3 regions of the Streptomyces vietnamensis genome follow, and region 1 is predicted to be linked to each of the others. Evidence: riboswitches for the same ligand, from Rfam matches in the RefSeq annotation. Region 1 holds a riboswitch; each other region holds the start of a gene.

Evidence for each region. Region 1 has a riboswitch for S-adenosylmethionine ahead of thrC (threonine synthase). Riboswitches for the same ligand answer to the same signal wherever they lie in the genome.
Region 2: linked by a shared signal. The riboswitch ahead of SVTN_RS10415 (aminotransferase class V-fold PLP-dependent enzyme) and the one ahead of thrC (threonine synthase) in region 1 are both predicted to bind S-adenosylmethionine.
Region 3: linked by a shared signal. The riboswitch ahead of SVTN_RS00275 (IclR family transcriptional regulator) and the one ahead of thrC (threonine synthase) in region 1 are both predicted to bind S-adenosylmethionine.

What each region holds. Positions count from the first base shown of each region.
Region 1 covers NZ_CP010407.1:4,668,900-4,678,272, reverse strand. The annotation lists gene SVTN_RS21005 (hypothetical protein) at 1-557, shown strand, start outside; gene SVTN_RS41085 (hypothetical protein) at 547-2,232, shown strand; gene groL (chaperonin GroEL) at 2,379-4,007, opposite strand; gene SVTN_RS20990 (cold-shock protein) at 4,474-4,677, opposite strand; gene SVTN_RS20985 (MoaD/ThiS family protein) at 5,087-5,365, opposite strand; gene thrC (threonine synthase) at 5,380-6,690, opposite strand; SAM riboswitch class I at 6,684-6,828, opposite strand; gene SVTN_RS20975 (glucosyl-3-phosphoglycerate synthase) at 6,950-7,891, shown strand; gene SVTN_RS20970 (alpha,alpha-trehalose-phosphate synthase (UDP-forming)) at 8,083-9,373, shown strand, end outside.
Region 2 covers NZ_CP010407.1:2,357,563-2,366,935, reverse strand. The annotation lists gene trpD (anthranilate phosphoribosyltransferase) at 108-1,172, shown strand; SAM riboswitch class IV at 1,260-1,376, shown strand; gene SVTN_RS10415 (aminotransferase class V-fold PLP-dependent enzyme) at 1,564-2,976, shown strand; gene SVTN_RS10410 (Lrp/AsnC family transcriptional regulator) at 3,064-3,345, opposite strand; gene SVTN_RS10405 (rhomboid family intramembrane serine protease) at 3,342-4,076, opposite strand; gene SVTN_RS10400 (hypothetical protein) at 4,235-4,477, shown strand; gene SVTN_RS10395 (NYN domain-containing protein) at 4,511-5,875, shown strand; gene SVTN_RS10390 (C40 family peptidase) at 6,133-7,185, shown strand; gene SVTN_RS10385 (C40 family peptidase) at 7,384-8,415, shown strand; gene SVTN_RS10380 (lipoprotein) at 8,486-9,373, shown strand, end outside.
Region 3 covers NZ_CP010407.1:49,692-59,064, forward strand. The annotation lists partial or broken gene SVTN_RS46485 (winged helix-turn-helix domain-containing protein) at 1-14, shown strand, start outside; gene SVTN_RS00235 (RidA family protein) at 328-732, shown strand; gene SVTN_RS00240 (transposase family protein) at 766-1,572, opposite strand; gene SVTN_RS00245 (SMI1/KNR4 family protein) at 1,719-2,864, opposite strand; gene SVTN_RS00250 (helix-turn-helix domain-containing protein) at 3,382-3,900, shown strand; gene SVTN_RS00255 (hypothetical protein) at 4,103-4,366, shown strand; gene SVTN_RS00260 (hypothetical protein) at 4,496-4,909, opposite strand; gene SVTN_RS00265 (hypothetical protein) at 5,302-5,739, shown strand; gene SVTN_RS00270 (hypothetical protein) at 5,736-6,017, shown strand; SAM riboswitch class I at 6,172-6,313, shown strand; gene SVTN_RS00275 (IclR family transcriptional regulator) at 6,504-7,226, shown strand; partial or broken gene SVTN_RS41600 (transposase family protein) at 7,359-8,107, opposite strand; gene SVTN_RS45205 (helix-turn-helix domain-containing protein) at 8,525-8,641, shown strand; partial or broken gene SVTN_RS46335 (transposase family protein) at 8,714-9,280, shown strand.

The DNA of each region.
Region 1 (9,373 bases):
TCACCGCCAAGGGCCGGATCGGCACCGGATCCGGATACTGCGAGCCCGCCCAGCCGGTGCAGCTCCAGGCCTCCCTGGACGGCGGACACACCTGGCGCACCCTCCGCTCCGGCGGGACCGACGCCTACTGCAACTACACCCTCGCCACCACGGGCTACGAGAGCGCGCTGTACCGCGTCCACCACCCGGAGACGAACGAGTTCGTCGCCAAGACCGGCACGGCCCTGAAGCGGGCCCGCACGTTCACCCGCTTCTCCGCCTTCACCATCAGCCCCACCCAGCCCGTGGTCAACGGCAAGATGACCGTCTCCGGCACCGTCCAGCGCAAGGTCGGCGGCGTCTGGAAGCCGCTCGGCGGAGTCACGCTGACCCTGCTCTACAAGCCCAAGGGCGAGACCCAGTGGTACTGGGTGACCAAGACCCTCACCACCAACAGCTACGGCAACTTCAGCTACCGCGCCACCGCCTACGGCGACGGCTCCTGGGCGCTCTACCTCAACACCACGGGCAGCTACTTCTACAGCCAGACGAATGCGAAGTACATCGATGCGCGCTGACCTCCGCCTCTCCCTGACGGCGGCCGTCGCGGCCGTGGCACTGGCCGCGTCGACCGCCCCCGCCCTCGCCGAGGGCACCCCGACCGTCGGCATCGGCCGGGCGGTCACCGACGACGCCCAGCGCGGCATCTTCCAGGTGACCGCCTGGACCGACGCGCCGCAGGCCAAGGTCACCGCCGTCTCGGCCCGGATCCGGCAGGGCGACACCGTCCTCGCCGACATCCCGTCGCTCACCCCGGGACCCGTCTGGGACCCGAGGCTCGCCAACACCTTCCGGCTGCCCGACGAGGCCACGCTGAAGCTCGTCGAGGACGGCGGCACCATCCCGGCCCTCGGCACGTACTCCATCGACGTCACCGCCACCGACTCGCTCGGCAACAAGCTCACCCGCACCGACGCCGGACAGCTCGACTTCCGGCTGCGCCCGGCGATGCCCGCCTTCAGCCTCAGCAAGCCCACCTACACCGACCGCAACACCTACCCCTCCGGCACCCTCGTCGGGATCCAGCCCGGATCCGGGGACGCGGTGCCGCTGGAGGGCCGCTCGGTCTCCTACCGGCTGGTCCCCAGGGAGACCGCCCCCACGGCCCAGGCCGTCACCGACGCGACCGGCCGGTTCAAGGGCGAGGCGTACCCGATCACCAGCGAGGACCTCGGCAGCTACAGCAACGTCTGGGCGTCCTTCTCGGAGGACACCGCCGAGGTCCACGGCTCCGTCGAGACGCCCCACAGCGTCTACGAATGGGTGCCGCGCAAGGTGACCGTCACGGCCACCGCCGACAAGAAGCGGGCGCTCAACGGCACGACCGTCACCATCAGCGGCCGGATGACCGACCCGGCGGCCGGGAACGCGCCGGTCGCGAACGAACCCGTCCGGGTGCGCATCGGCGCCCCCCAGTACGGGATCGGCACGCCCGTGACCGTCTCCACGGGGGCGGACGGCCGCTTCAGCGCGAAGCTCGTCGCCGCCTCGGGCGGGGAGGCGGGCGGCTGGACGGTCGAATCCCCGGACCGGTACCTGAACTTCGAATCGGTCTACGGGCCGCTCGCCATCCCCAAGGAGTCCCGCACCGACCTCACGTCCATCGGCCTCTCCGCCGACGGCCGGGTCACGGTCACCGGCACCTTCCGCGCCATGTACGGAGGGGAGACGTCCATCATGGGGGCGCAGTACATCCAGCTGGAACAGTCCGTCGACGGCGGCTGGAAGAAGATCGCCACGACGAGCGTGAGCGACTCGTACTACAACGCGTTCACGCTCAAGGCCGCGAGCCGCGGCGGCTGGTTCCGGGTCCGGCACCTGACCAGCGACCAGTTCGCGGAGTCCGGCTCCGGGTCCTTCCGGCTCGCCCGCAACGACACCCGGATCGTCTCCCTGAACGCCGGCCCCGAGCCGGTCGCCAAGGGCGGGTACGTGACCGCGACCGGCGGGCTCCAGCACTACTGGGACGGGGCCTGGCGGGCGTACGGGAACGCTCCGGTCGTCCTGCAGTTCCAGGCGAAGGGCTCGACGACCTGGAAGACCGTGGCCTCCGGTCGCTCCAGCTCCGCCGGAAAGGTCTCCCTGAAGGCGAGGGCGAGCGCCGACGGCAGCTGGCGGATCTACTGCTTCGGCGACTACCGGCACTTCAACTCCCCGGCCTCGGCCGGCGGGGACTACGTCGACGTGCGCTGATCGGCGCCCCTGATCAGCGTCACTGATCGGCGCCCCTGATCAGCGTCACTGAGAAACGCCCGAGGGCGGCACCCCCTGGTGGGGGTGCCGCCCTCGTTCGCGTTCGCGGGTTGCGCGTTCAGCGATGAACTGCCGATCCGTCAGGATCAGAAGTCCATGTCACCGCCCGGCATGCCGCCGCCGGCCGGCGCGGCGGCCTTCTCCGGCTTGTCGGCGATGACGGCCTCGGTGGTGAGGAACAGCGCGGCGATCGACGCGGCGTTCTGCAGCGCGGAGCGCGTGACCTTCGCCGGGTCGATGATGCCCTCGGCGATGAGGTCGACGTACTCGTTGGTCGCGGCGTTCAGGCCGTGGCCGACGGGCAGGTTGCGGACCTTCTCCGCCACGACGCCGCCCTCGAGGCCGGCGTTGACGGCGATCTGCTTCAGCGGGGCCTCGAGGGCCAGCTTGACGATGTTGGCACCGGTGGCCTCGTCGCCCGTCAGGTCGCCCTCGAGCTTCTCGAAGACGTTGGAGGCCTGGAGCAGGGCCACGCCACCGCCGGCGACGATGCCCTCCTCGACGGCCGCCTTCGCGTTGCGAACGGCGTCCTCGATGCGGTGCTTGCGCTCCTTGAGCTCGACCTCGGTCGCGGCACCGGCCTTGATGACCGCAACACCGCCGGCGAGCTTCGCCAGGCGCTCCTGCAGCTTCTCGCGGTCGTAGTCCGAGTCGGAGTTCTCGATCTCGGCGCGGATCTGGTTCACGCGACCGGCGACCTGCTCGCTGTCACCGGCACCGTCGACGATGGTGGTCTCGTCCTTGGTGATGACGACCTTGCGGGCGCGGCCGAGCAGGTCCAGGCCCGCGTTCTCGAGCTTGAGGCCGACCTCCTCGGAGATGACCGTGCCGCCCGTGAGGATGGCGATGTCGTTCAGCATGGCCTTGCGGCGGTCGCCGAAGCCCGGGGCCTTGACGGCGACGGACTTGAAGGTGCCGCGGATCTTGTTGACGACCAGGGTCGACAGGGCCTCGCCCTCGACGTCCTCGGCGATGATCAGCAGCGGCTTGCCCGACTGCATGACCTTCTCCAGGAGCGGAAGGAGGTCCTTCACGGAGGAGATCTTGGAGTTGACGATCAGGAGGTACGGGTCGTCGAGCGACGCCTCCATGCGCTCCATGTCGGTGGCGAAGTACGCCGAGATGTAGCCCTTGTCGAAGCGCATGCCCTCGGTGAGCTCGAGCTCCAGACCGAAGGTCTGCGACTCCTCGACGGTGATGACGCCTTCCTTGCCGACCTTGTCCATCGCCTCGGCGATGAGCTCGCCGATCTGGGTGTCGGCGGCGGAGATGGAGGCCGTGGAAGCGATCTGCTCCTTGGTCTCGACATCCTTCGCCTGCTCGAGGAGGGCGCCGGAGACGGCCTCGACGGCCTTCTCGATGCCGCGCTTGAGGGCCATCGGGTTGGCACCGGCGGCGACGTTGCGGAGACCCTCGCGGACGAGCGCCTGGGCGAGGACGGTGGCGGTGGTCGTACCGTCGCCGGCGACGTCGTCCGTCTTCTTGGCGACTTCCTTGACCAGCTCGGCGCCGATCTTCTCGTACGGGTCCTCGAGCTCGATCTCCTTGGCGATGGAGACACCATCGTTGGTGATCGTGGGGGCGCCCCACTTCTTCTCGAGGACGACGTTGCGACCCTTGGGGCCGAGGGTGACCTTGACGGCGTCAGCGAGCTGGTTCATGCCGCGCTCGAGACCGCGCCGGGCCTCCTCGTCGAACGCGATGATCTTGGCCATGTGAAGTGGTCCTCCCGGACATGGGGTGGATAACGCTCCAGGACCGCGCCGACGCCCGCGACGGACGGCCTCCGCGACTCCGTGTGGTTCCTTGCCCCACCCGGCCGGCGGCCTCGTCTGCCCGATCCTCGTAGCACTCTCACCTTCCGAGTGCTAACGCCAATGATTAGCACTCGCCCTAGGAGAGTGCAAGCGACTCTCGCGTTTCGGGAGGTGACCAGGGGGTGGCCGGGGCGGAACGCACGAGGGGGCCGGGAACGCGCGAAGGGCCCGGGAGCACACCAGGGACCCGAGAACGCGCAAGGAGCCCGGGAACGCACGAGGGGTCCGGGAACGCACGAGGGGTCCGGGAACGCACGAGGGGTCCGGGAACGCACGAGGGGTCCGGGAACGCACGAGGGGTCCGCATCCCCTCAGGGATGCGGACCCCTCGACGGCGTTGCGTCGGTGGCCGATCGCGCCGCGCTCAGACGGCGAGCTTGACCATGTCCGCCTGCGGACCCTTCTGGCCCTGCGAGATCTCGAACTCGACCCGCTGGCCCTCTTCGAGGCTGCGGTAGCCATCCATCTGGATCGCGCTGTAGTGGACGAAAACATCCGCACCACCGTCTACCGCGATGAAGCCGTAGCCCTTCTCCGCGTTGAACCACTTGACGGTGCCCTGAGCCATGCCTAACTCCCCTATTACTGGCCCTTGCGCGGGACCGCACCTCGCGGACCCGGGTCAGACCCTGCGCCGGAACGCGTCGACCGCCGCTGAATGTATCTGCCCAACTGCCCTCTGCAACAGGTCATTCGACCGAGAATTCTGGGCGCGCCGGAAAGGGGAATTGGGGATAATCCCCTGGATCACGGGGCAAGTCGGGCCCGGCAAAGCACGCAGAACGTACACAACGTGCAGGCACTTTGGCTGCTTCTTGTCGTGCGGAGACGCATTCTCATATGCGTTCGGCATGCGCAGCGGAGGGGACTTCCCCAACTCTACCGCGCTCAACCATGCAGAATTGCCCCTTCCGCTTATCGCGCGGAAGGGGCAATTCGTACTGACCGGTAGGCCTCGGCGAAGGCTCAGCCGAGGATCAGCAGCCTCCGGCGACGGCCGGGATGATCGAGACGCCCGCGCCGGCCGGGGTGGCCGTCTCCAGGCCCTGCTCGAAGCGCACGTCGTCGTCGTTGACGTAGACGTTGACGAAGCGGCGCAGCTTTCCCTGGTCGTCCAGGACGCGGGCGGCGATGCCGGTGTGGTTCTTCTCCAGGTCCGCGATGACCTCGGCGAGGGTCGCGCCCTCGGCCTGGACCTCGGACTGCCCGCCCGTGTAGGTGCGGAGGATGGTGGGGATGCGGACGTTCACGGCCATGTCTTCGTTACCTTTCAGAGCGCCAGGCCGGCGTCGCGGAACGCGTCCAGGCTCGGGCGGATGGTGGCGGTCGCCTGAGAGGTTTCGGCCACCGCGTCCAGGGTCTTGAGTCCGTCGCCGGTGTTGAGGACGACGGTGGTGAGGCTCGGGTCGATGAGACCGGCCTCGACGAGCTTCTTGGTGACGCCGACGGTCACGCCGCCCGCGGTCTCGGCGAAGACGCCCTCGGTCTGCGCGAGCAGCTTGATGGCGTCGACGACCTGCTCGTCGTCGACGTCCTCCACGGCGCCGCCGGTCCGGCGGGCGATGTCGAGGACGTACGGGCCGTCGGCCGGGTTGCCGATGGCGAGGGACTTGGCGATGGTGTTCGGCTTCTGGGGCCGTACGACGTCGTGCCCGGCCTTGAAGGCCGCCGACACCGGGGAGCAGCCCTCGGCCTGGGCGCCGAAGATCTTGTACGGCTTGTCCTCGACGAGGCCGAGCTTGATGAGCTCCTGCAGACCCTTGTCGATCTTCGTCAGCTGCGAGCCCGAGGCGATCGGGATGACGAGCTGGTCGGGGATGACCCAGCCGAGCTGCTCGCAGATCTCGTACGCGAGCGTCTTGGAGCCCTCGCCGTAGTACGGGCGGAGGTTGACGTTCACGAAGCCCCAGCCCTCGCCGAGCGGGTCGCCGATGAGCTCCGAGCAGAAGCGGTTGACGTCGTCGTAGTTGCCCTCGATGGCGACGAGGTCACCGCCGTAGACACCGGCCATGACGACCTTGCCCTGCTCCAGGTCGTGCGGGATGAACACGCAGGAGCGGAAGCCGGCGCGGGCGGCGGCGGCGCCGACGGCGCCGGCCAGGTTGCCGGTGGAGGAGCAGGAGAGGGTGGTGAAGCCGAAGGCGCGGGCGGCTTCGAGCGCCTGGGCGACGACCCGGTCCTTGAAGGAGTGGGTCGGGTTGCCGGAGTCGTCCTTGACGAAGAGCTTGCCGGGCTCGACGCCGATCGCGGCGGCGAGGTTGTCGGCCTGGATGAGCTTGGTCCAGCCGGGGTTCAGGTTGGGCTTCTCGGCGACGTCGGCGGGGACGGGCAGGAGGGGGGCGTAGCGCCAGATGTTGGCGGGGCCGGCCTCGATCTGCTTGCGCAGCGCCTCGGGGTCACCGGTGGGAAGGTCGTACGCGACTTCGAGCGGTCCGAAACAGAGTTCGCAGGCGAAGATCGGGCCGAGCGGGAAGACCTCACCGCATTCGCGACAGGAAAGCCCGGAAGCGGGACCGAGGTCGACGGTGCTGGTGGGTACGGCGGTCTGTGCAGCCATGGAGGCGAGGCCCTTTCTCCTCATCTTTCCCATGACGAATTTTTCGCCATGAGACGGATTTGGCACCTTCCCTAGCCGGGGACCTCGCTGGAGGACGAGTAACCGACTGGAGGGTTGCCGGGGCTTCAACGGGCCGTTTCCCTCTGCCCCTCTGGATGAGCGGTATTCGATTGTGAGACGCGGGCGGCACCCCGACATGCATCGGGCATCCGCGTTGTTCAAGACTGTAACCGAAGGCTTCGAAGGTGGAGACCGACGTCCGATCCGCGAGATGGAGATCACGTTGCTGGAGGAAGTGGAGCGCTGGCTGGCCCGGCGGTCCTGGTCCGTGTCCGACCGCCCGCTGGACCGGGTGCTCGCCGCCAAGCGGGGGACGAAGGTCAGCGTCGTGCTGCCCGCGCTGAACGAGGAGGCGACGGTCGGGGACATCGTCTCCGTGATCCGCCGCGAGCTGATGACCGAGTCCGTCCCCCTCGTCGACGAGCTGGTGGTGATCGACTCGGGCTCCACGGACCGTACGGCGGAGGTGGCGGCGGCGGCCGGCGCGCGGGTGGTCGCGCGGGACGCGATACTCCCCCGGATACCGGCGGTCCCCGGCAAGGGCGAGGTGCTCTGGCGGTCACTGATGGTGACGAGCGGGGACGTGGTCTGCTTCGTGGACGCGGACCTGCGGGACTTCTCGGCGGATTTCGTGACGGGGATCGTGGGCCCGCTGCTCACGGACCCGGACGTGGACTTCGTGAAGGCGATGTACGACCGCCCGTTCGGAGACACCCCTGGTCAGGGCGGCCGGGTCACGGAACTGGTGGCCCGCCCGCTCCTGAACCTCCACTGGCCGCAGCTGGCCGGCTTCGTGCAGCCGCTGGGCGGCGAGTACGCGGCGAGGCGCTCGCTCCTCGAACGGCTCCCGTTCCCCGTCGGTTACGGAGTGGAGCTGGGGCTGCTCGTGGACGCCCTGCACACGGTGGGCCTGGACGCGCTCGCACAGGTGGACGTGGGGGTGCGCAAGCACCGGCACCAGGACGGGCAGGCGCTCGGCCGGATGGCGGCGGCGATCTACCGGACGGCGCAGCTGCGGCTGTCCCGGGGGCATCTCGTACGGCCGAGGCTGACGCAGTTCGAGCGGGGCGAACAGGGCTTCGAGCCGCGGACGTACGCGGTGGACACGGAGGAGCGGCCGCCGATGGCCGAGATCGCGGAGTACGCGCGCCGCCGGGTGGCGTGAGGCCGCACGGTGAGGTGACGGGCGGGTGCGCGCGGTGAGGTGACGGGCGGGTGCGCGGCGAGGTGACGGGCGAGCGCTCGCGGTGGACACGCCCGACCCGCGACAGCCCCGTCCGGCAACTCCGTGTGGCCGAATCGACCCGTCTCGTATACGTACGTTTGAGCGTTTACGGGACGGGCTAGGTTCGCCACATGGCAACTGTGCTGGTGGCATCCAACCGGGGCCCGGTCTCGTACGCGCTCGGCGAGGGCGGATCGCTGGACGCCCGCAAGGGCGGCGGCGGCCTGGCATCGGCCCTGAGCACCATCGACGCCCGGGAGAGCCTCTGGGTGTGCGCGGCCCTGGGCGAGGGCGACCGGGAGGCGGTGAGACGCGGAACGGCCGAGCCGGGCGTGCGCATGCTGGACATCGACCCGGCGACCTACACCGACGCGTACAACGGCATCGCGAACTCGGTGCTGTGGTTCCTCCACCACCACCTCTACGACATTCCGCGCGAACCGGTGTTCGACGCGGAGTTCCACCGCCGCTGGGAGTCGTACCGGAGCTACAACCGCGCCTTCGCGGAGACCCTGGCGGCGGAGGCGGCGGAGGGCGCGGCGGTCCTGGTGCAGGACTACCACCTGGCGCTGGTCCCGGGGCAGCTCAGGGACCTCCGCCCGGACCTGCGGATCGCCCACTTCACGCACACGCCCTGGGCCTCACCCGCGTACCTGCGGATGCTCCCCACCGACATCCGCGAGGAACTCCTCCGGGGGATGCTCGGCGCGGACGTCCTGGGCTTCCACACACGCGCGTGGGCGGAGGCCTTCGAGGCGGGCGCGGGCGACCTGGGACGGACGCAGGTGGCCACGTACCCCCTGGGCGTGGACGGCGAGGAGCTGCGGGCACTGGCGTACCGCCCGGAGGTGGACGACCGCCTGGCGCGCCTGCGTCAGGAGATCGGCGACAGGAAGACGATCGTCCGGGTGGACCGCACGGAACTCTCGAAGAACATCCTGAGAGGCCTGCAGGCCTACCGGGAACTCCTGACCGCGCACCCGGAATGGCGCGACCGGGTGGTCCACCTGGCCTCGGCATACCCCTCGCGCCAGGACCTGGAGGCCTACCGCGCGTACACGGCGGCGGTGAGGTCCCTGGCGGCGGAGATCAACGCGGAGTTCGGCACGGCGGACTGGCAGCCGGTCCTGGTCTCGGTGGAGGACGACTTCACCCGCTCCCTGGCCGCCTACCGCCTGGCGGACGTGGCCCTGGTGAACCCGGTGCGCGACGGCATGAACCTGGTGGCGAAGGAGATACCGGTCGTCTCGGAGACGGGCTGCGCGCTGGTCCTCTCCCGGGAGGCGGGGGCGTACGAGGAACTCCACGAGGACGCCCTCGCGGTGAACCCCTTCGACGTGACGGAGACGGCCGAGGCCCTGCGCACGGCCCTGACGATGCCCCCGTCCGAACGCGCGGACCGCACGAAACGCCTGGCGGCCA
Region 2 (9,373 bases), 2.3 Mb from region 1:
GTCGCCACGGCGAGAGCCCCGTCCATTCGATGGACGGGGCTCTTTGCCGTCCCCGGAGGTCGATAGGGTGGAACCGTATCCGTCACGTGATCATCACAGGAGCTGCCATGAGCGCTGCGACCCCCGCTGGAGGACCTACGTCGGCGGGCCGCTCCTGGCCCGTCCTGCTGAACGGTCTGCTGGACGGAAACGACCTCACCGCCGACGACACGGCCTGGGCGATGGACCTGATCATGAGCGGCGAGGCGACCGACGCCCAGATCGCCGGGTTCATGGTGGCCCTGCGCGCCAAGGGCGAGACCGTGCAGGAGATCAGCGGCCTCGTACGGACCATGTACGCGCACGCCAACGTCATCGAGGTGCCCGGGCGGACCGTCGACATCGTCGGCACCGGCGGCGACGGCGCCAAGACCGTGAACATCTCCACGATGGCGTCGATCGTGGTCGCCGGGACCGGCGCCAAGGTCGTCAAGCACGGCAACCGTGCCGCCTCCTCCGCCTCCGGCTCCTCCGACGTCCTGGAGAAGCTCGGCGTCAATCTGAACCTGACCCCGCGGCGGGTCGCCGAGGTCGCCGACGAGGCGGGCATCACCCTCTGCTTCGCGATCAAGTTCCACCCCTCGCTGCGGCACGTCGCCGCGGCCCGCGGCCAGCTGGGCATCCGGACCACCTTCAACGTCCTCGGCCCGCTGACCAACCCGGCGAAGGTACGGTCCCAGGCCGTCGGCGTCGCCGACCCGCGCATGGCGCCGGTCGTCGCCGGGGTCTTCGCCGAGCGCGGCAACTCCGCCCTCGTCTTCCGCGGCGACGACGGCCTGGACGAGCTGACCACCACCTCCACCTCCCGGGTGTGGGTGGTCCGGGACGGCGGCGTCACCGAGGAGCGCTTCGATCCGCGGGACGTCGGCATCGACCTCGTCCCCCTGGAGGCCCTGCGCGGCGAGGACGCCTCGTACAACGCCGACGTGGCCCGCCGGCTGCTCGCGGGGGAGACCGGGCCCGTACGGGACGCGGTGCTGCTCAACGCGGCGGCGGCGCTCACCGCCCTGGACCCCGGCACGGGCACCCTGGCGGAGCAACTGGCCGCGGGCATCGCGAAGGCGGCCGAGTCGATCGACTCGGGCGCGGCCCAGCGGTCCCTGGAGCGGTGGATCGCCGCCAGCAACGCCTGAGGGCATGTGAACGCACGATTGCAGCCCCGTCCCGGATGCCGGGACGGGGTTGCGGCGTCGTGATCGTCTGGCATAGGTTTTTCGACAGGTCATGAGTGACAGCTGCAAGGCCCCGGCCGGCTGTCCGGCAACCCTCCGTCCGTGGCGGGGTGCCCCGGGTGAAGACCAGGCCGCACGAGCAGAAGCCTGCGGCAAGCGCGGACCCCTGCGCGCAACCCTGGGGTCCTTGGTCCTCTAGGGAGCGTTGTCTCGTGAGCAAGCGAATGCGTTAGGGCCTCTCGGCCCCTCTTCGACATCACCACCCGTCCGCGGCACCCCCTTCTCTTGCGCGCTGCCGTCGCACGGGCCTCGTACGCCTTTTCGCACCCTTTTTATGCCGGGAGATACCGCCATGTCCGCATACCCGAACGCCGCCGCCACCACCGCCGACACCGCCGCCGAGTCCGCCGACCCCTGCTGCGCCGCCCCGCTGCCGGTCCTCGGCCGGGACGTCACCGTCCCGCTCGTCACCGGCGGCGAGGTGACCTACGCGGCGCTCGACTACGCGGCCAGCGCGCCGGCCCTCCAGCGGGTCTGGGACGACGTCGCCGCGTACGCCCCGTACTACGGCAGCGTCCACCGCGGCGCCGGCTACCTCTCCCAGCTCTCCACCGACCTCTTCGAGAACAGCCGCGCCACCGTCGCCGAGTTCCTCGACTGCCGCCCCGGCGACCAGGTCGTCTTCACCCGCTCCACCACCGACTCGCTCAACCTGCTCGCCGCCACGATCCCGGCGGACTGCGAGGTCTTCGTCTTCGAGACCGAGCACCACGCCTCGCTGCTGCCCTGGCGGGACGCCCGGGTCACCTACCTCAACGCGCCGCGCACCCCGGAGCAGGCCGTCGCGACCCTGGAGCGCGCCCTCGCCGACCGCACTGTGACGATTGAAGGGGGCCACGGCCCGGCCCTCGTCTGCGTCACCGGCGCCTCCAACGTCACCGGTGAGCTGTGGCCGGTGAGGGAACTGGCCGCCGCGGCGCACGCGCACGGCGCCCGGATCGTGCTCGACGCCGCCCAGCTCGCGCCCCACCACCCCGTCTCCGTACGGGAGTTGGACGTGGACTGGGTCGCCTTCTCCGGGCACAAGCTGTACGCGCCCTTCGGCTCCGGCGTCCTCGCCGGGCGAGCCGACTGGCTGCAGGATTCCGAGCCCTACCTCGCGGGCGGTGGAGCGTCCCGCAAGGTAGCCCGTCGGGCCGACGGTGGTGTGGACGTGGAGTGGCACACCACCGCGGCCCGACATGAAGCCGGTTCGCCGAACGTCATCGGCGTCTACTCGATCGCCTCCGCCTGCAAGGCGCTCACCGAGGCCGGCTTCGACTCCCTCGTCGCCCGCGAGCAGCACCTGATCGCGAAGGTCCGCGAGGGCCTGGCCGAGGTGCCCGAGGTGCGCGTGCTGTCGCTCTTCGGCGACGACGCGCCCCGCGTGGGCGTCATCTCCTTCGTCGTGGAGGGCTGGAACAGCTCCCACTTCGCCGCCGCGCTCTCCGCCGAGTACGGCATCGGCGTCCGCGACGGCCTGTTCTGCGCCCACCCGCTGGTCCGCACCCTGCTCGGCAGCGACCCGCAGGACCCGGGGGAGTGCGGCGCCCCCGAGGCCGCGCCCGGCGAGCGGTCACTCAACGCCATCCGGGTGAGCTTCGGCGCCGGTACGCCGGACGAGCACGTGGACCGGTTCGTCGGCGCCGTGAAGGAGCTCGTCCGGGACGGCGCGCAGTGGAAGTACCGCACCGAGGACGGCCGCTGCGTCCCGGATCGCGGCTGATCAGTCACTCGTACGGGTGAAGGGGGCCTCCCGCTCGGGAGGCCCCCTTCAGCCATGCCGCGTGCGCGGCGTCAGGACTCGGGACGGTCAGGACTCCAGACCGATGGCGAAGGCCGCCTCCAGGTCGTGCTGGGAGTACGTGCGGAAGGCGACGTGCGTGTCCGTGGCCTCGACGCCCGGGATCTTGCTGATCCGGCCGGGGATCACGTCCGCCAGGTCGTCGTGGCGCGGCACCCGGACCATGGCGATCAGGTCGTACGTACCGGTGACCGAGAAGACCTCGCTGACGCTGTCGAGCGCGGCGATCGACTCGGCGATCTCGGGGATGCGGTCCACGCTGGTCTTGATGAGCACGATCGCGGTGATCACGGCTGGCTTTCTCCCTCGGTCGCCGCGGCTGGGGCTTTCACTCTATCCCCACCGCGGAAGCGCCCCCAGGCGTAGAGGAAGCCGACGCAGAAGCCCACGACATGGGCCAGATAGGCGACGCCGGGTCCCGCGCCCGCCGCCCGCGCGGCCAGCCACTGGAGGGTGAACCAGAAGATCAGCACGATCCAGGCGGGGAAGCGCAGCGGCAGGAAGAACAGGAAGGGGAAGAGGCTGGTGACCCGGGAGCGCGGGAAGAGGAAGAGGAAGGCCCCGAGCACCGCGGAGATCGCCCCGGAGGCCCCGACCAGGGTCTGCTCGCTGTCCGCGTGCGCCACCGCGTACCCGAGCAGGGCGACGTAGCCGGTCCCCAGGTAGAAGAGGGCGAACTCGACCGGCCCCATGCGTTCCTCGGCCATCGCGCCGAAGACGTACAGGAAGAGCATGTTGCCGAGCAGATGGAGCCAGCTGCCGTGGACGAAGAGTGCGGTCAGCGGGGTGAGCAGCGCGCGCGGATCGCCGCTCGTCAGCTCGGCGGGGACGACGCCCCAGCGGCGGAAGTAGGCGCCCTGGGCGGCCAGGAGCTCGTCGCCCGTGCCGTACGCCGGGCCGATTCCGGAGACCGGGCTGATCACGAAGAGCAGGCAGCAGGCGGCGATCAGTCCGTACGTCACCGTGGGCCCGTTGCGGGTGCCCCGCCAGGCACCGAGGGTCGCGCCTCGCCAGTCGATCATGGACAGATCATGGCGTACCGGGGCCGAAGTGGACAGAGCGCCTCGCCGTGCTCCGGCCTCCCCGCGAGGCCGTAGGGTTACGGGCATCACCACCGCAGTTCGACGGCGCACCGCGGCACCCGCACCTGGCACAGGAAACAGGAAGAAGGACGGCACCGATGACGACGGTTCCCCTGCCGACCGACAAGACCCGCTGGCGCTGCACGCTCTGCGGCAACCTGACCCGCTTCGACGTGACCCGCTCCTCCAAGGTCGTGGAGTACGTCCATCTGGACCTCGCCGGAGAGCCGACGGTCGAGGAGCGGCAGGTGGTCAGTGAGACCATCGAGTCGGTCCGCTGCCGTTGGTGCAACGCGGTGGACCAGATCGAACTGGTGGACAGGCCGGGCGCCGAATCCTGAGGGACGGCGCGGACGACATAGGGGTGACGGATCGTGGAGCAGCCCGCGCACGGTGGTGAGCCGGCCGGCGCGGCAGGTGACGCTGCCGAGACGCTCGACCACCCACTGCCGGAAGGTGTACGGCGGCGGGTCGTCGCGCTGGTCGCGGACGCCTTCGGCGGGCTCACCGTCACGGAGCTGCCCGCCCCCCTTCGGCAGTACGCCCGCTTCACCGCGAGCCGGCGGGCCAAGTTCGCCGGCAACGCGATGGCCGCCGCCCTGGAGAGCGACCCGCTCTTCCGGCAGCGGATCGGCGAACGGTTCAAGCAGGGCCAGCCCGAGCTGGCCGGAGCCGTGGAGACCGGCACCCCGCCCGCGGCCGCCGACCCCGTCGACGTGGCCGCGGCCGCCTATGTGCTGCGCCCGCCCGGCTGGATCAAGCTCGTCGCCGCCGCCGGCGAGGAGGCCCAGCGGGCCGACGCCGAGCGGGCCGACGAGGCCGGCCGGCGCGAGCTGGAGCGGCTGCGCGAGGAGCTGGCCGCCGCCCAGGACCGCTCCCGGGGCGAGACCGAGCAGCTCAGACGCGACCTGGAGACCGCCCGCAAGGAAGCGGAATCGCTTCAGCGCAAGCTGCGCAGCGCCCAGAGCGACGTCAAGCGCGGCGAGGCCGCGCTGCGCAAGGTCCAGGGCGAGATCGAGGCCGCGCGGGCCGAGTCGGCGGCGCAGGTGTCGGCCGCCGAGAGCGAGACGCGGCGGCTCAAGGCCCGGCTCGGCGAGGTCGAGGCGGCCCTGGAGGCCAGCCGCAGGACCGCCCGCGAGGGCCGCTCGGTGGAGGACATGCGGCTGCGGCTGCTGCTCGACACGGTCCTCGACGCGGCCCAGGGGCTGCGGCGCGAACTCGCGCTGCCGCCCGTCTCGGTGCACCCGGCGGACACCGTGGACGCGGTGGAGCCGGGGCGGATGTCCCCGAAGGACATCGCGGCGCGGGCGCTCTCCGAGACGGACCCGGCGCTGCTCGACCAACTGCTCGCGCTGCCGCAGGCGCATCTCGTCGTCGACGGCTACAACGTCACCAAGACCGGCTATCCGACGATGCCGTTGGAGAAGCAGCGGCTGCGGCTGCTCGGCGGTCTCTCGGCGCTCGCCGCCCGCTCGGGCGCCGAGGTCACCTGTGTCTTCGACGGGGCGGAGCTGGCGGCCCCGGTGCTGCTCGCACCGCCGCGCGGGGTGCGGGTGCTGTTCTCCAAGCCCGGTGTCACGGCGGACGAGTTGATCCGTCAGCTGGTCCGGGCGGAGCCGCCGGGCCGGCCGGTCGTGGTGGCCTCCACCGACCGCGAGGTGGCCGACGGCGTCGCGAAGGCGGGAGCACGGCCGGTGGCCTCCGCTTTGTTGCTGAAGCGGCTTTCGCGCCTCTCGTGACACATCGCAACTCCTGGGCGGTATGCCCGAATTCTGGATGGCGCACCGTCAAGTACTCATCACTGCCCGTGTGATGTATGTAAATAAAGTGGTGCGTGGGCGAGATTTTTGCCATCGGGATTTGAACTGATCACAACTTGGTCACTAGGGTCGGGCCTCGAACCTTCGCGCGGTTGATCACCCATCCGGGGTGGCGGCGGAGGAACCGCCTGCCCCTGACCGGTTGGGCGGCTCTGAGGAAGAAGGAGCTCGCCCCCGTGGCGTCCCACCGTCGACCCAAGCAGCCGAGCCGAACCCGTGTGACCGTGCTCACCGTGACCGCGGCCGCCGCCGTTGCGCTCACCGCCCAGTCCGGGGCCCAGGCCGCTCCCGCCAAGCCGAAGATCGACGAGGTCAAGTCGAAGGTCGACCAGCTGAACGAAGAGGCGGAGGTGGCCACCGAGCAGTACAACCTCGCCGACGAGCGGCGGGGCAAGCTGCAGAAGGAGGTCAGCCAGCTCCAGGACAAGGTGGCCCGCGGCCAGCAGGAGCTCAACACCCTCCGCGACCAGATCGGTTCGGTCGCCAGCGCCCAGTACCGCTCCGGCGGCATCGACCCGGCGCTCCAGCTCTTCCTCTCCGCCGACCCGGACACCTACCTCGACAAGGCGTCCGCGATCGACCAGTTGAGCGCCCAGCAGGCCGACGTCCTCACCTCGATCCAGGCCAAGCAGCGCACGCTCGCCCAGGAGCGGGCCGAGGCCACCGCGAAGCTGGCCGACCTCGAGGACGTCCGCAAGACGCTCGGCGAGAAGAAGAAGAAGTTCCAGGGCAAGCTCGCCGAGGCCCGGGAGCTCCTCAACACCCTCACCGCGGCCGAGCGCCAGAAGATGGAGCAGCAGGAGCGGGAGCAGTCGCAGCGCGCCAGCCGCGCCGCCACCGGCTCGCGCCCCGACCTGGGCAACGAGGCCCCCGCGAGCAGCTTCGGCGCCGCCGCGCTCTCCGCCGCCGCCACCCAGCTCGGCAAGCCGTACGTCTCCGGCGCCGAGGGCCCCAACTCGTACGACTGCTCCGGTCTGACCATGTGGTCCTACCGCCAGGCCGGCGTCGGCATCACCCGCACCACCTACACCCAGCAGAACGACGGCGTGAAGATCGGCCGCAGCCAGCTCAAGCCGGGCGACCTGGTCTTCTTCAACAACCTGGCGCACGTGGGCCTGTACGCGGGCAACAACACCGTCCTGCACGCCCCCCACTCGGGCGCCGTCGTCCGCTACGAGTCCATGAACACCATCGGCTCGTTCATGTTCGGCGTCCGCGTGGCCGGCTGACCCTCCCCCGCGACCCGCTCCGGCATGCCGCCCAATCGGGTGGTTCGCCGCGACGCACACTGACCTGACGCCCCGCCGGTGACCTGTGTTCTCCGGCGGGGCGTCACTTTGTGTGCCCGGCACCTTCGTTGGACGAGGGCTGATCAGCGGCTACTGTCTGCCGCGCCAGTCTGCGTCGAGCCGAACGGAGCGCGATTCGTGGCGTCCCACCGCCGACCCGCCCGGGTCACCGTCCTCACCGCAGCCGCCGCGGCCACCGCGGCGGCGTCCCTCGGGGCCGTCCCCGCGAGCGCCGACCCCGGGGCCACCCCGGCGGCCACCCGCGCCACGGTCGACCGCCTCTACGAGGAGGCCGAGAAGGCCACCGAGGGATACAACCGGGCGGACGAGAAGGCGAACGCGCTGCGCCGGACGGTCTCCCAGGCGCAGGACAGCCTCGCCCGCGGCCAGGAACGCATCAACCGCATGCGGGGCGTGCTCGGTTCGGTCGCCGGGGCCCAGTACCGCTCCGGCGGCATCGACCCCGCCCTCGCCCTGCTGCTCTCCTCCGACCCCGACAGCTATCTGGACCGGGCCACCGCCCTGGACCGGGTCACCGCCCGCCAGACCGCCGCGCTCGGCGAACTCCGGCGCGAGCAGCGCAGCCTGAGCCAGAAGCGGAGCGAGGCCCGCGCGGCCCTCGCCGAACTGGAGCAGAGCCGGGCCGAGGTCGCCCGCCACAAGCGCACCGTCGAACGGAAGCTCGCCGAGGCCCGCCGGGTGCTCGCCTCCCTCACCGTCGAGGAGCGCGCCGACTACGACCGCGCCTCCCGCACCGGCGAGCGCGCCGAGGGACCCGACGGCGGGCCCGCCGAGCCGCTGCCGCCGCTCGCCGACCTCGGCCCCTCGCGGGCCGCCGCCGCGGTGATCGCCGCCCGCAGCGCGATCGGCAAGCCGTACGTGTGGGGGGCGACCGGACCCTCGGCCTTCGACTGCTCGGGCCTCATGGTCTGGTCGTACCGGCAGGCCGGGATCAGCCTGCCGCGCACCTCCTCGGCGCAGCGGTACGCGGGCCGGCAGGTGCCGCTCTCGCAGGCGCAGCCGGGCGACCTCGTCACGTATCGCGGCGACGCCAGCCACGTCGCGATCTACGCCGGGAACGGGCAGGTCATCCACGCCCCCTACCCGGGCGCCCGGGTCCGCTACGACCCGGTGAACATGATGTCCCACGTGACGGTGACCCGCGTTTGAACACGTCCCCGTACGGAGGTCCCGCACGACCGTGACCCGCGCCTGAGGGCGCCCCCGTACGATCGGGGGCGTGGCGGGTCGGCGGAGTGCAGCGGCGCGCGGTGCGGCGGCTGGTCTGCTGGCCGCGCTCCTCGCGCTCGGCGGATGCGCCGCCCCCGCCCCCGGGAGACCGGCGTCGGGGGAGATCCAGAGCCTCCTCGACCGGCACGCGCGGGCGCTGCTCGACCGGGACGAGGCCGGCTACCTCGCGGCCCTCGACCCCGCGCTCGTACCGGCCGCGCGCACCGAGTTCGACCGGCTCGCGAAGATCCCGCTCGGCGGCCTGAGCTACCGGGTCACCGACGTCGACCGGACCGGCGAGGGCCGGGTCACCGCCAGGGCCGAGCTCGGCTACCGGATCAAGGGCTACGACTCGGGGCCCGCCACCACCGAGCGGGTCCTCGACCTCGCCGAGCGGGACGGCCGCTGGTACGTCACCGGCGACCGCGCCGCCGAGGGCGCCCCGCAGCAGCTGTGGCAGCAGGGCGAGGTCACGACCGTCACCGGCCGGCGCAGCCTCGTCCTCGGCGTGGGGCAGAGCCGGGAACGGCTGCGGGAGATCGCGACGGCGGCCGACCGGGCGGTGCCCGCCGTCGGGGACGCCTGGCACGGGAACTGGGCGGGCCGGATCGTGGTCCTCGTACCCTCCTCGATCGAGGCGATGGGCCGTCTCCTCGGCGGGCCGGCCGCCTCCTACCGGGGCATCGCGGCCGTCACGACCGGCCGGACGGGCGGCGGCCCGACGGCGCCCGCGGACCGGGTGATCGTGAACCCGGAGGCGTACGCGGTGCTCGGCGCGTTCGGCCGGCAGCTGGTCCTCACCCACGAGACCACCCATGTCGCGACCCGCGTCCAGACCACCGGTGCCACCCCGGTCTGGCTCTCCGAGGGCTTCGCCGACTGGGTCGCCTACCGGGGG
Region 3 (9,373 bases), 4.6 Mb from region 1:
CGCAGGCGAAGACCTGATCGTCAAGGCCATCCTCACGCTGGAGCGGCAGCGCTGAAGATCCTTAGTGAGCCTCTTTCGTCCTCTGCTGGAGGGTGAAACGGGCTGGCCGACGGGTGTGGTGAGGAGGCAGGGCATCTTGTCGTCGGCGTAGTGGTCCACTCATCACACCGGTCGCCCGAAGGAGCCCACTGCAGCCAATTTTGTGCGCGCAGAGAACACTTGGAAGGCGCTACCAGACAAGCATCGTTTGTACGGACCCGTAACTTCTATGCGCAAGGGACCTGTCTGCAACTGACGGTCCCGCGCGCTGTATCAAGGGAGTGAGCCATGAGTTCTCAGGTGAAGGCATTCGGGTTCGGCATGCCGTGGGAGTCGTTGTACGGGTACAGTCAGGCCACTCAGATCGGTGACACGGTTTATGTGTCGGGGCAGCTGTCTCATGACCGTCACGGCAACTTCGTGGGTGCCGACGACTTTGAACTGCAGGTCCGCACCACGCTGGAGAACCTGGACCTGGTGCTGAGGCAGTTCGGGGCCGAGCGTAGCCAGATAGTGGAGACCACGGTTCTGGTGAGGAAGCTGCGGGAGAACTTCGACACGACAGCACGCCTCCACGCCGAGTACTTCGGGGAGCACCGGCCCGCCAGCACGGTCATGGGCGTTTCCGACTTGGCACTGCCGGACCAACTCGTGGAGATCGGCGCGCTCGTGCGTCTCGATGTGAAGCCATAGGTGAGGAGGCCGGCCTGATTCCTTCGGCCTCTTTCATCCTGAATAGTTGCAGGTCAGCAGCGTGTGGACAGCTTGGACGATCGTGCTGATGCGGCGGGTGGAGCATCTGGCTCGCCGTAGTAGCCGCCAGGACTTCAACTGCGCGAAGGCCCGTTCGCCAGGCGCCCTCAGCCGGGCGTGGTCGCGGTTGAACTGCTGGTAAAGCGAGGGCTGTTCTCGGTGGCGGTAGTACGGGGTCCGGAAGGTGGCGCCGGCGCCCTGGTAGGCGCGGTCCGCGAGCACGAGGATCTGCCGGGTGAGACAGACCTGGACGATGCCGTGGGCACGGGCCGCGGTCAGATCGTGGGTGCGGCCCGGTGTTGCCCGGGAGAACCACAGCGGTGTGCCGTCGGGACGGGCGATGACCTGCACGTTCATGCCGTGCTTCTTGTGTTTCTGCGAGTAGTACGGCTCGTCGGCGTGGATCCGGTCGATGGGAATCAGGGTGCCGTCAACGATGACGTGGTCGCCCTCACCGAGGCCGGCGAGGGCTTCGTGGAGGCCGGGCGCCCAGGAGACCAGGATGTCCAGGGTCTCGTCAACGTACCGCCAGGCCGTGGCCTGGGATATCCCGAAACCCACTCCGAGCTGGGAGAACGTCTCGTTCTTCCGCAGGTGGACGAGAGTGAGCAACGCCTGCTGGAAGCAGCCGAGCTTGCGCCGGCGGGTGTTGCGGGCCAGGCGATGCTCGTACAGCAGCCAGGCAACATGCTCGACGAGCTCATGCGGGACGTCGAGCATGGCAGGATACGGAACCAACAGGGCCCCTTCGGTCGCCGGTGTGATGAGTGGAATCACCACGCCGACGACGAGGGGCCCTGCCTCGTCACCAGCCCTGCTGACCAGCCCATTTCATCCTCCAGCACAGGATGAAAGAGGTTCAGTGAGCGCTTCGTCCGGCGATAACCGCCCCATGAAGCGCTCACGCGGAACCGAAACCCCTGGGGTCAGTCCTGATCTTGGCTGTACTGGGCCGCGTACCAACTGGAGTCGATGGCGGGGTTGCGCAGCGCCCCCCAGAATCGGTCGTCAGGTATCGGTGGCAGGGGCTGATTGCCCAGGTCCGCATGCAGATCCGCACGCCAGTCGAGAGTGAAGTGACTCCGGGTCTCCGCGCTCTCGCACACGGACCTGTACGGGGACCCCCAGATCCCGAGGGCTATTTTCTCCGCGGCCCACCTGCGCGTGTGGTCTCGGCCGGTGTCGGCCTGTGCGAGCACCGCGCGGAGTCGCAAGGCGAGCGGGCCGGTCTGGTCCGGCTGCGGCGGGGCCACACCGCACTCCCACGCGTCCAGGGCTGTCTTGACCTCCGGGTAGTTGTTCAGGCCCGTTTCGACCGCCAGTCTGCGCAGCTGCTTCCGCGCGGCGTCGACCACCTGCTCATACGGCAGGACTGCGATCAGCGCACCGAGTTCCCCATGCCCGTCCAGGTGGCTCACGTGGAGGAGGTCGGTGGGACTGTAGGACAGGTTCAGCTCTGGCAGCTGCTCATCCGGTGCGGGAAGGGGCTCGTCGGCACTGTACTGCGGCCTGGCAGGCGGACGCCCCTCCCAGAACAGCCGGCCGTTGAAGGTGACGACACCGGCGTCCTGGCCGCGCTCAAGCGTGCCGGCCAGTTCGGCCAGATACTCACCCAGCGAGCCGGCCTGCCCGAAACTGGTACCGGTCTCGTCGAAGAACCGTCCGATCGCACCGAAGGAGTCCCGCCCGGTACGGCAATCCATCAGAAGACCGTCCGACGTCGCGTCGTAAGAACCGAACTTCACGTAATCGTGAAGCCAGTAGTCCTCGGTCTCCCCGTCGAGGCCCTGGTCGATGCCGCGCATGAACCCGGTGTTCCCAAGGATTCCGCTCACTCCGAGCAGCCGGTCGCCCGTGCTGAAGCGGAAAGCCTCAGGTCCCTCCAGCGCCCCGTTGTGCCGGAGGAGTGAAGCGACCAGGTCCGGAGGAAAGATGACCCCCAGTTCCCGTTGCGCTGCTGCGATCTCTTCGTCGCCTGCGGGCGGCCGAAGCGTGGCAAACGTGCGGGGCGCGTGCTCGCGCAGCCACGCGTCGATGCGAGTCCATGAGTCCTGGACCAGGTCTGATGTCATAGGGCCGACCTTAGAACCAGCGGCTGACAACAGCTTGATCGTCGCTCACCGGCCTTGCCGCCGGGTTGGCGTTCAGGCCGGCAAGCTTCGAGCGGCCCCTTGTCCCGGCTCACCAAGCTGCTGGCACCGGACGCTGCAGCCGCCCACTCGACACTGAAGCGCTCAGTCGCAATCACCCGATCGGTGGCCAACCCGAAGAAGCCCACTGAACGAGATCATGGAATTCGGCATCCTGTTCAAGGTGCGCCGGGGCCTCTACCAGTTCAACCCGCCCTACTCGTCCCGTGCAGCGGAGTTCGTCCCGGGCACGGAGCTGGTTGAGGCCCAGTACGTGAGGGTTGACCGGGACAAGGCGATCGTGAACATCCGCAAGGATGAGAGCCTGCCGGACCTGGTGCGGGTTCCCGTTGCTGGAGCACATGCGCGAGGCAATCGAGGAACTGCGCAAACAGAGGTCCGCAGAACGAGCTGCGCGCCGGCTGGCCCGTGCGCAGCGACAGGAGAAGGGAACAGCAGCGTGAGCACCTTGAAGTGGGCGGCGACGAACGCCGACAGCCTGCTCGCCGACCTGGACCTGCCCCCGGCCGCCTACCGCGCGTTCCTCAAGCTCCGTGGGCGCAGCGAGCCGGGCGGGCAGATCGCCACGGACCAGGCCACCCTGGCGACGCTGCTCGGACTGAGCCGTCCCAGCGTGAACGCCGCCCTGAGAAGCTTGGAGCTGGCCCGACTGGTCAAGAAGGTTCGTCATGGTGTCTACCAGCTCAACCCGATGCTCGCCGGCTACGCCTACCCCGAGGACGCCGAGGCCGACGAGGACGCCGAGGCCGACGAGGCCGACGAGGCCGACGAGGCCGACGTCAGGGCGATGCCCAGGGCCGACCGCCTGGACGACAAAGACCATGTGGCGAACTACCACAAGGCCGTCGCCGTCTACCAGGACCAGCTCGCCCAGCAGCGCAAGAAGCGTGCCGCCCTCGCCGCCGCCAAGAAGGCCGCCAACGGTAAGCGCCGCGGCACGCTGCATGCCGTCGGCTGATCCAGCCGTCCATCTGGGCGATACGTGGCGACTTACGGCGCCGCGCCAGGGTGCGGCGCCGTTCGCATGCTCGAGACGTGCCCGGTTCCCCGGAGGGGAAAGGCGCAGGCCACCGTCCCGCTTGGTGACGCTGCTGCCACGGAGGTGGTGACAGTAGCGTCACCGAACTGCGTGATCGGTCAGCAAGGGTTGACCGTGCGGCATGAGCAGCAGACAGGGGCCTCCGCGCAGCAAGGGCACGCTGCTCATTCACCCCCTGCTGGCCGGCTACGAGTCGCTCGCCCACATGACCGACCGCCTCGAGGCCCCGGACACCCACGTGTGGCCCATCGACTTCCCTGTCGGCGACATCCGCCCGCCCCGCGTACGCGACGGGCGCACCGGCACCGGCTTCGACCCCGACCCGGATGGCGGCGAGGACGCGCCCGCCCCCGAGGCCCGGCCCGTCCTTCGGCTAGCCGGCTGAACCGCAGCCCCCGTATCGCGCATCACCACGGCGCCCCCGAGAGGGAGGGGCGCCGTCGCCGTTCCCGGCCGGGGCGCTCCCGAACCGGTAGTACCGGGTGAAGTTGCCCGTCGGCTACGACGCTGGTGATCATTCGACTGTCAGCAAGAAGATCACTGTGGCCAGGCCGATGATGAGCGCGCACAGGACGGCCGCGATGAACAGCGTGCCGGCGACACGGGCACTCAGCGCACCCCAGAACTCTGCCCGCCGACCGTCGGGAGTGTCAGTGCGCCAGTCTGACGGGATGTCGACGTGTCCGTCGGCGATGACCGAGGCGGCCCTGCGTACGTCCCCTGGGTGGAAGTAATAGAAGGTCGGCTCCGCCCCCCACGTGCCCCGGCTCGCCCCGCCGGAGCTGCGGACGCGGACATCCGTACGATGGGCCACGCCCGGGAGCCAGTCCTTACGCACTGGCCACAGCTTCGCGACTTCGTCGCTGCTGAGCCAGGGCTCCTCCTCGTGCGCCGGCTCTGGTGTTCCCGGATCCGGTGTGTTCGGCATGCCTCCCCCTCGATGCGGCAGACCTCCAGTACACATTCGCTGCACTGCATGCCGATAGGGGGCCTACGGCACGGCGCGATGCGGGGCAGGACCGGTCCCTTCCGGGCTGTCAGGTATACGCGTGACGCGGGCACTCCGCTGGAAGGATGCAGACCTGCTGCCGGTCGGTGAAGAGGTCGCACGACCGGTGGCATCGACTGGCCGGTGTCGGTCGACTCGACGATCGTGCGAGCCCATCAGCACGTCATGGAGGGCTTCCGAGGGCACCTCGGATCGGTCACCATGGAGGTCCATCGGCGACCCGAGGGTGGGGGTGAGCGAGGGTGGGAACGTTCTGGACGGGCAACGGAGCAGGCCGGAGCAGGTCGGAGCAGGTCGGACCCGCCCCGTGGTTGGCGCTGGCCTGTCTGGTCGGGCTGTTTCTGGCCTACGTCGTGCTGGCGAACTTCACCGCAGAGCTGCGGGCGGCGCTGTGGGGCGAGCCCGGCACCGTGACCGAAGCCAGCTGCCGGACGTACGACAACACCGTGGCGAATGCGGGAACGTCGACGTCCTGCTCGGGCGTCTTCAGCCCGGACGGCGGCGGCTCGTCGTTCGACGTCCCCGTCGAGGGCGACATCGATGCGCAACCGGTCCGTGCGTGGCTGGTGGACGGTGCGTCCGGTACCGCGTACGTCTCGCCGACGGTGTGGGCTGGGGTGCTGCCTGTGGGGCTGTCCCTTCTCCTGGCCGGTCTCCCGGCGGCGGTGACGGTGAAGCGCGTGCGCCGCGTCCACGCGCAGAGCCCTGGAGAGCCGCTTCATGGATCAGACACAGAGTCGAGTGCGTGATCGACGACGACGAGTACAGCGAGCAGGTCACCTGGCTCGACATCGACAAGCCGGGCCTCTGGCTGAGCGGGAGCGGGGAGCACACCGGTGCCGTCCGCCAAGAGAGCCTCCAGCTTCGGCTCACCTCTTCCCCAGAGGTTGCAGAGCGCCTCGGCGCGTTCGGCGGCGATGGCGAGGGCGACGAGGTCGTGGTCCTGGTCGGCGCAGTCCGGCTCCGACGGCATAGTGGTTGCTGCACATACCATGCTCATGGGCCTGGGCAATCTGGCTGCCCGTAGTGGGCCAGCACAACCACCCAGGGTCTCTTGCTCTGCCTCTCCCCCGCCCGGATTCGGTTCACCCGGCGGCGGCGTCACAGTCGGCCTGACCTGCAGCCATCCTGTGCAGGAAGCCGTTGGCGGGTAGTCCCAGAAGTCTTGTATGGTTTCTCGCGAATCATCCAGAGGGGTGGAGGGACCGGCCCTACGAAGCCCCGGCAACTCCCCGGTCGACTCGGCGTTCCATGTTCGCGCCGCGCCGTCGGGATCAGTGCCAACTCCGGCCCGCGCCAACGTGGCGCGGGAAAAGATGAGGAGACACGGTGCTCTCTGTGCTGCCTTTCGCCCCGGTTCTGTCCGCCCCGGGCTTTCCGCGTACCCATCTCGTGATCGCCGCGGCATATCGGTCGACCGCTTCGGCCCTTTCCCGCTGATCGTCCCTGCCCTTTTTCTGGCAAGGCCGCCGCGAGCCTCGACTCGCGGACCGAGACTGGAGTACCCCCTTTCATGGACATTTCAGATATTTCTAGTGGCGTTGGCGTCCTCGACAAGGCCGCGGTGATCCTCGGTGCGCTGGCGTCGGGTCCGGCCACTCTGGCCGGGCTGGTCGCCTCCACCGGCTTGGCACGGCCCACTGCGCACCGACTCGCCCTCGCACTCGAACGTCACCGTCTGGTCACCAGGGACCTGCAGGGCCGCTTCGTCCTCGGCCCTCGACTCGGCGAGCTCTCGGCCGCCGCGGGCGAGGACTGCCTGCTGGCCGCCGCCGGCCCGGTCCTCACCTCCCTCCGGAACGCCACCGGCGAGAGCGCGCAGCTCTACCGGCGCCAGGGCGAGATGCGCGTCTGCGTCGCTGCCGCCGAACGCACCTCCGGCCTGCGCGACATCGTGCCGGTGGGGTCCACGCTCCCCATGAAGGTCGGCTCCGCCGCCCAGGTGCTGCTGGCCTGGGAGGAACCCGAGCGCTTCTACGAAGGTCTGCAGGGTGCTCGCTTCACGGCCACCGCCCTCAGCGGCGTACGGCGCCGGGGCTGGGCCCAGTCGATCGGAGAGCGCGAACCCGGCATGGCCTCCGTCTCGGCGCCGGTCCGCGACTCGTCCCACCGTGTCGTCGCCGCCGTCACGGTCACCGGCCCGATCCAACGCCTCACCCGACACCCCGGCGCCCGGCTCGCGAAGGCCGCCGTCGACGCGGCCGACCGCCTCACCGAAGCCGTCTCCCACCCCTGACCCCGGCAGCACCACGTGGGGTTCTGGCTCTCCCCCGGCCGGCGTGTTCAGACTTCCTCGACCGGAATTCCTCGACGGCGCTCCCTGAGCCGTGTATGCCGCACCGAGGAACACCGCATCACTGAGCTGTTTTCATCCTGAATAGCTGCAGGTCACCAGGGTGTGGACGGCCTGGACGATGGTGCTGATGCGGCGGGTGGAGCATCTGGCTCGTCGGAGGATTCGCCAGGACTTCAACTGCGCGAAGGCGCGTTCACCCGGAGCCCTCAGCCGGGCATGGTCGCGGTGGAACTGCTGCTGATGCGAGGGCTGTTCGCGGTGACGGTAGTGCGGGGTGCGGACGGTAGCGCCGACGCCCTGGTAGGCCCGGTCCGCGAGAACGAGGACCTGCCGGATCAGGCAGGCCTGGACGACGGCTATGGGCGCGGGCCGCGGTCAGGCCGTGGGTGCGGCCTGGTGTCGCGCGGGAGAACCACAGCGGTGTGCCGTCGGGACGGGCGATGACCTGCACGTTCATGCCGTGCTTGCGGTGCTTTTGCGAGTAGTACGGTTCGTCGGCGGCGATGCGGTCGGTGGGGATCGGGGCGGCCGTCCACGATGACGAAGTCGTCCTCGCCCAGCCCGGTCAGGGCCTCGTGCAGGCCCGGCGCCCACGACGCGAAGACGTCCAGGGTCTCGTCGACGTACCGCCAGGCAGTGGCTGTCGAGACGCCGAAGCCGGCCGCCAGGGCGGGCAGCGGCTCGTTCTTGCGCAGGTGCACCAGCGCGAGCTACGCCTGGTCGAAGCAGCCGAGCTTACGCCAACGTGTGTTGCGAGCCCGGCGATGCTCGTACAACAACCAGGCGACATGCTCAACGAGCTCATGCGGGACGTCGCGCATGGCTCGATACGGAACCAACAGGGCAGTGATGATGGTGCCGCGGTTCACCGCCGGTCTGACCCTCAACAGGGCTGACACCCAAAAGGGTTGTCGTGTAGAGGATCTGCCGGCTCGTTGTGGTGGTCCACGATGCACACGGTCGGACAAGCGTTTCGTGATCTGATAAGAGCTTGGGCCAACGAGCTCGTGCACGGTAAGCGGTGAGACGTCGAGTTCTGGATCGTCGATCATGGCTGCGTGGTGGGGAATGAGGCGCGCGCAGCGATCATCAGCAACCGGAGGATCACGGACCTGTCTGCTGCTGTGATCCCTGAACTTGTGGCCGAAGTAGGGCCGTTATGGCATGAACGGCACCAGGCCCGGCTTGCCTCTCGGCTGCGGAAGCGTGCTGTGGGAGCCGGCGCGAGGCACCGGCTGGTGTTCGTCGACCGGCTCCTGGCCACTCTCGTGCATCTTCGCCATGGGGTTACTCGTGACGTGCCGGCCTGCTGGTTCGGCGTGAACCGCTCCACCATCACCCGGGTCATCGGCTAGGTGCGGCCCCGGCTCGCGGAACGCGGATGCACCATCAGCCCCGACGTGCGACTCCGGACCCTTGCCGACGTTGTGGACCGTCTCGGCGCGGCCGGGAAGACCGGCATCATCGACGGCACCGAGATCCGTGTCCGCCGCCCGGCCGTCGGCCGCAGGGACCGGGACAGGTTCATCTCCGGCAAGAACAAGCAGAACGCCGTCAAATCCATGGTGGTCACGGACGGCGAAGGCCGCGTCCTGTGGTGCAGCCCGGCCGGTCCGGCAAGCTGCGCGGACATCGCCCACGCCCGTCAATGAGGACTGGTCAAACTCCTGACCGACGGTCCAGCAGTCGAGATCCTCGCCGACCCCGGCTATCAAGGACTCGGAGCACAGACCGGCGGACGCGTCGTGACGCCGCCCCACCACAAGTTCAAGAAGAATGCCCCGGACTGGTACGAGGAGATGTACGAGCGGCAGCGCAAGGCACACTCTTCGCGCCGTATCCGGGTCGAGCACGGCATCGCACACCTGAAGAACCGGCGGGCCCTGGCCCGGCGCCTCGGCCGCCGCGAGCACATGAGCGACACCGTCCAGGCCGTCGCCGGCCTGCTGTCGCACCAGCAGGCCGTAGACCTGAGCTCGAAACGTCAGAGGTAAACACAGACCACCCCGAGGTTCTCGACGTCCCACCGCTAACCGTGCACGAGCTCGTTAGGGCCAGACGCTTGGCTCGCGGGAGGCGGGGGAGGC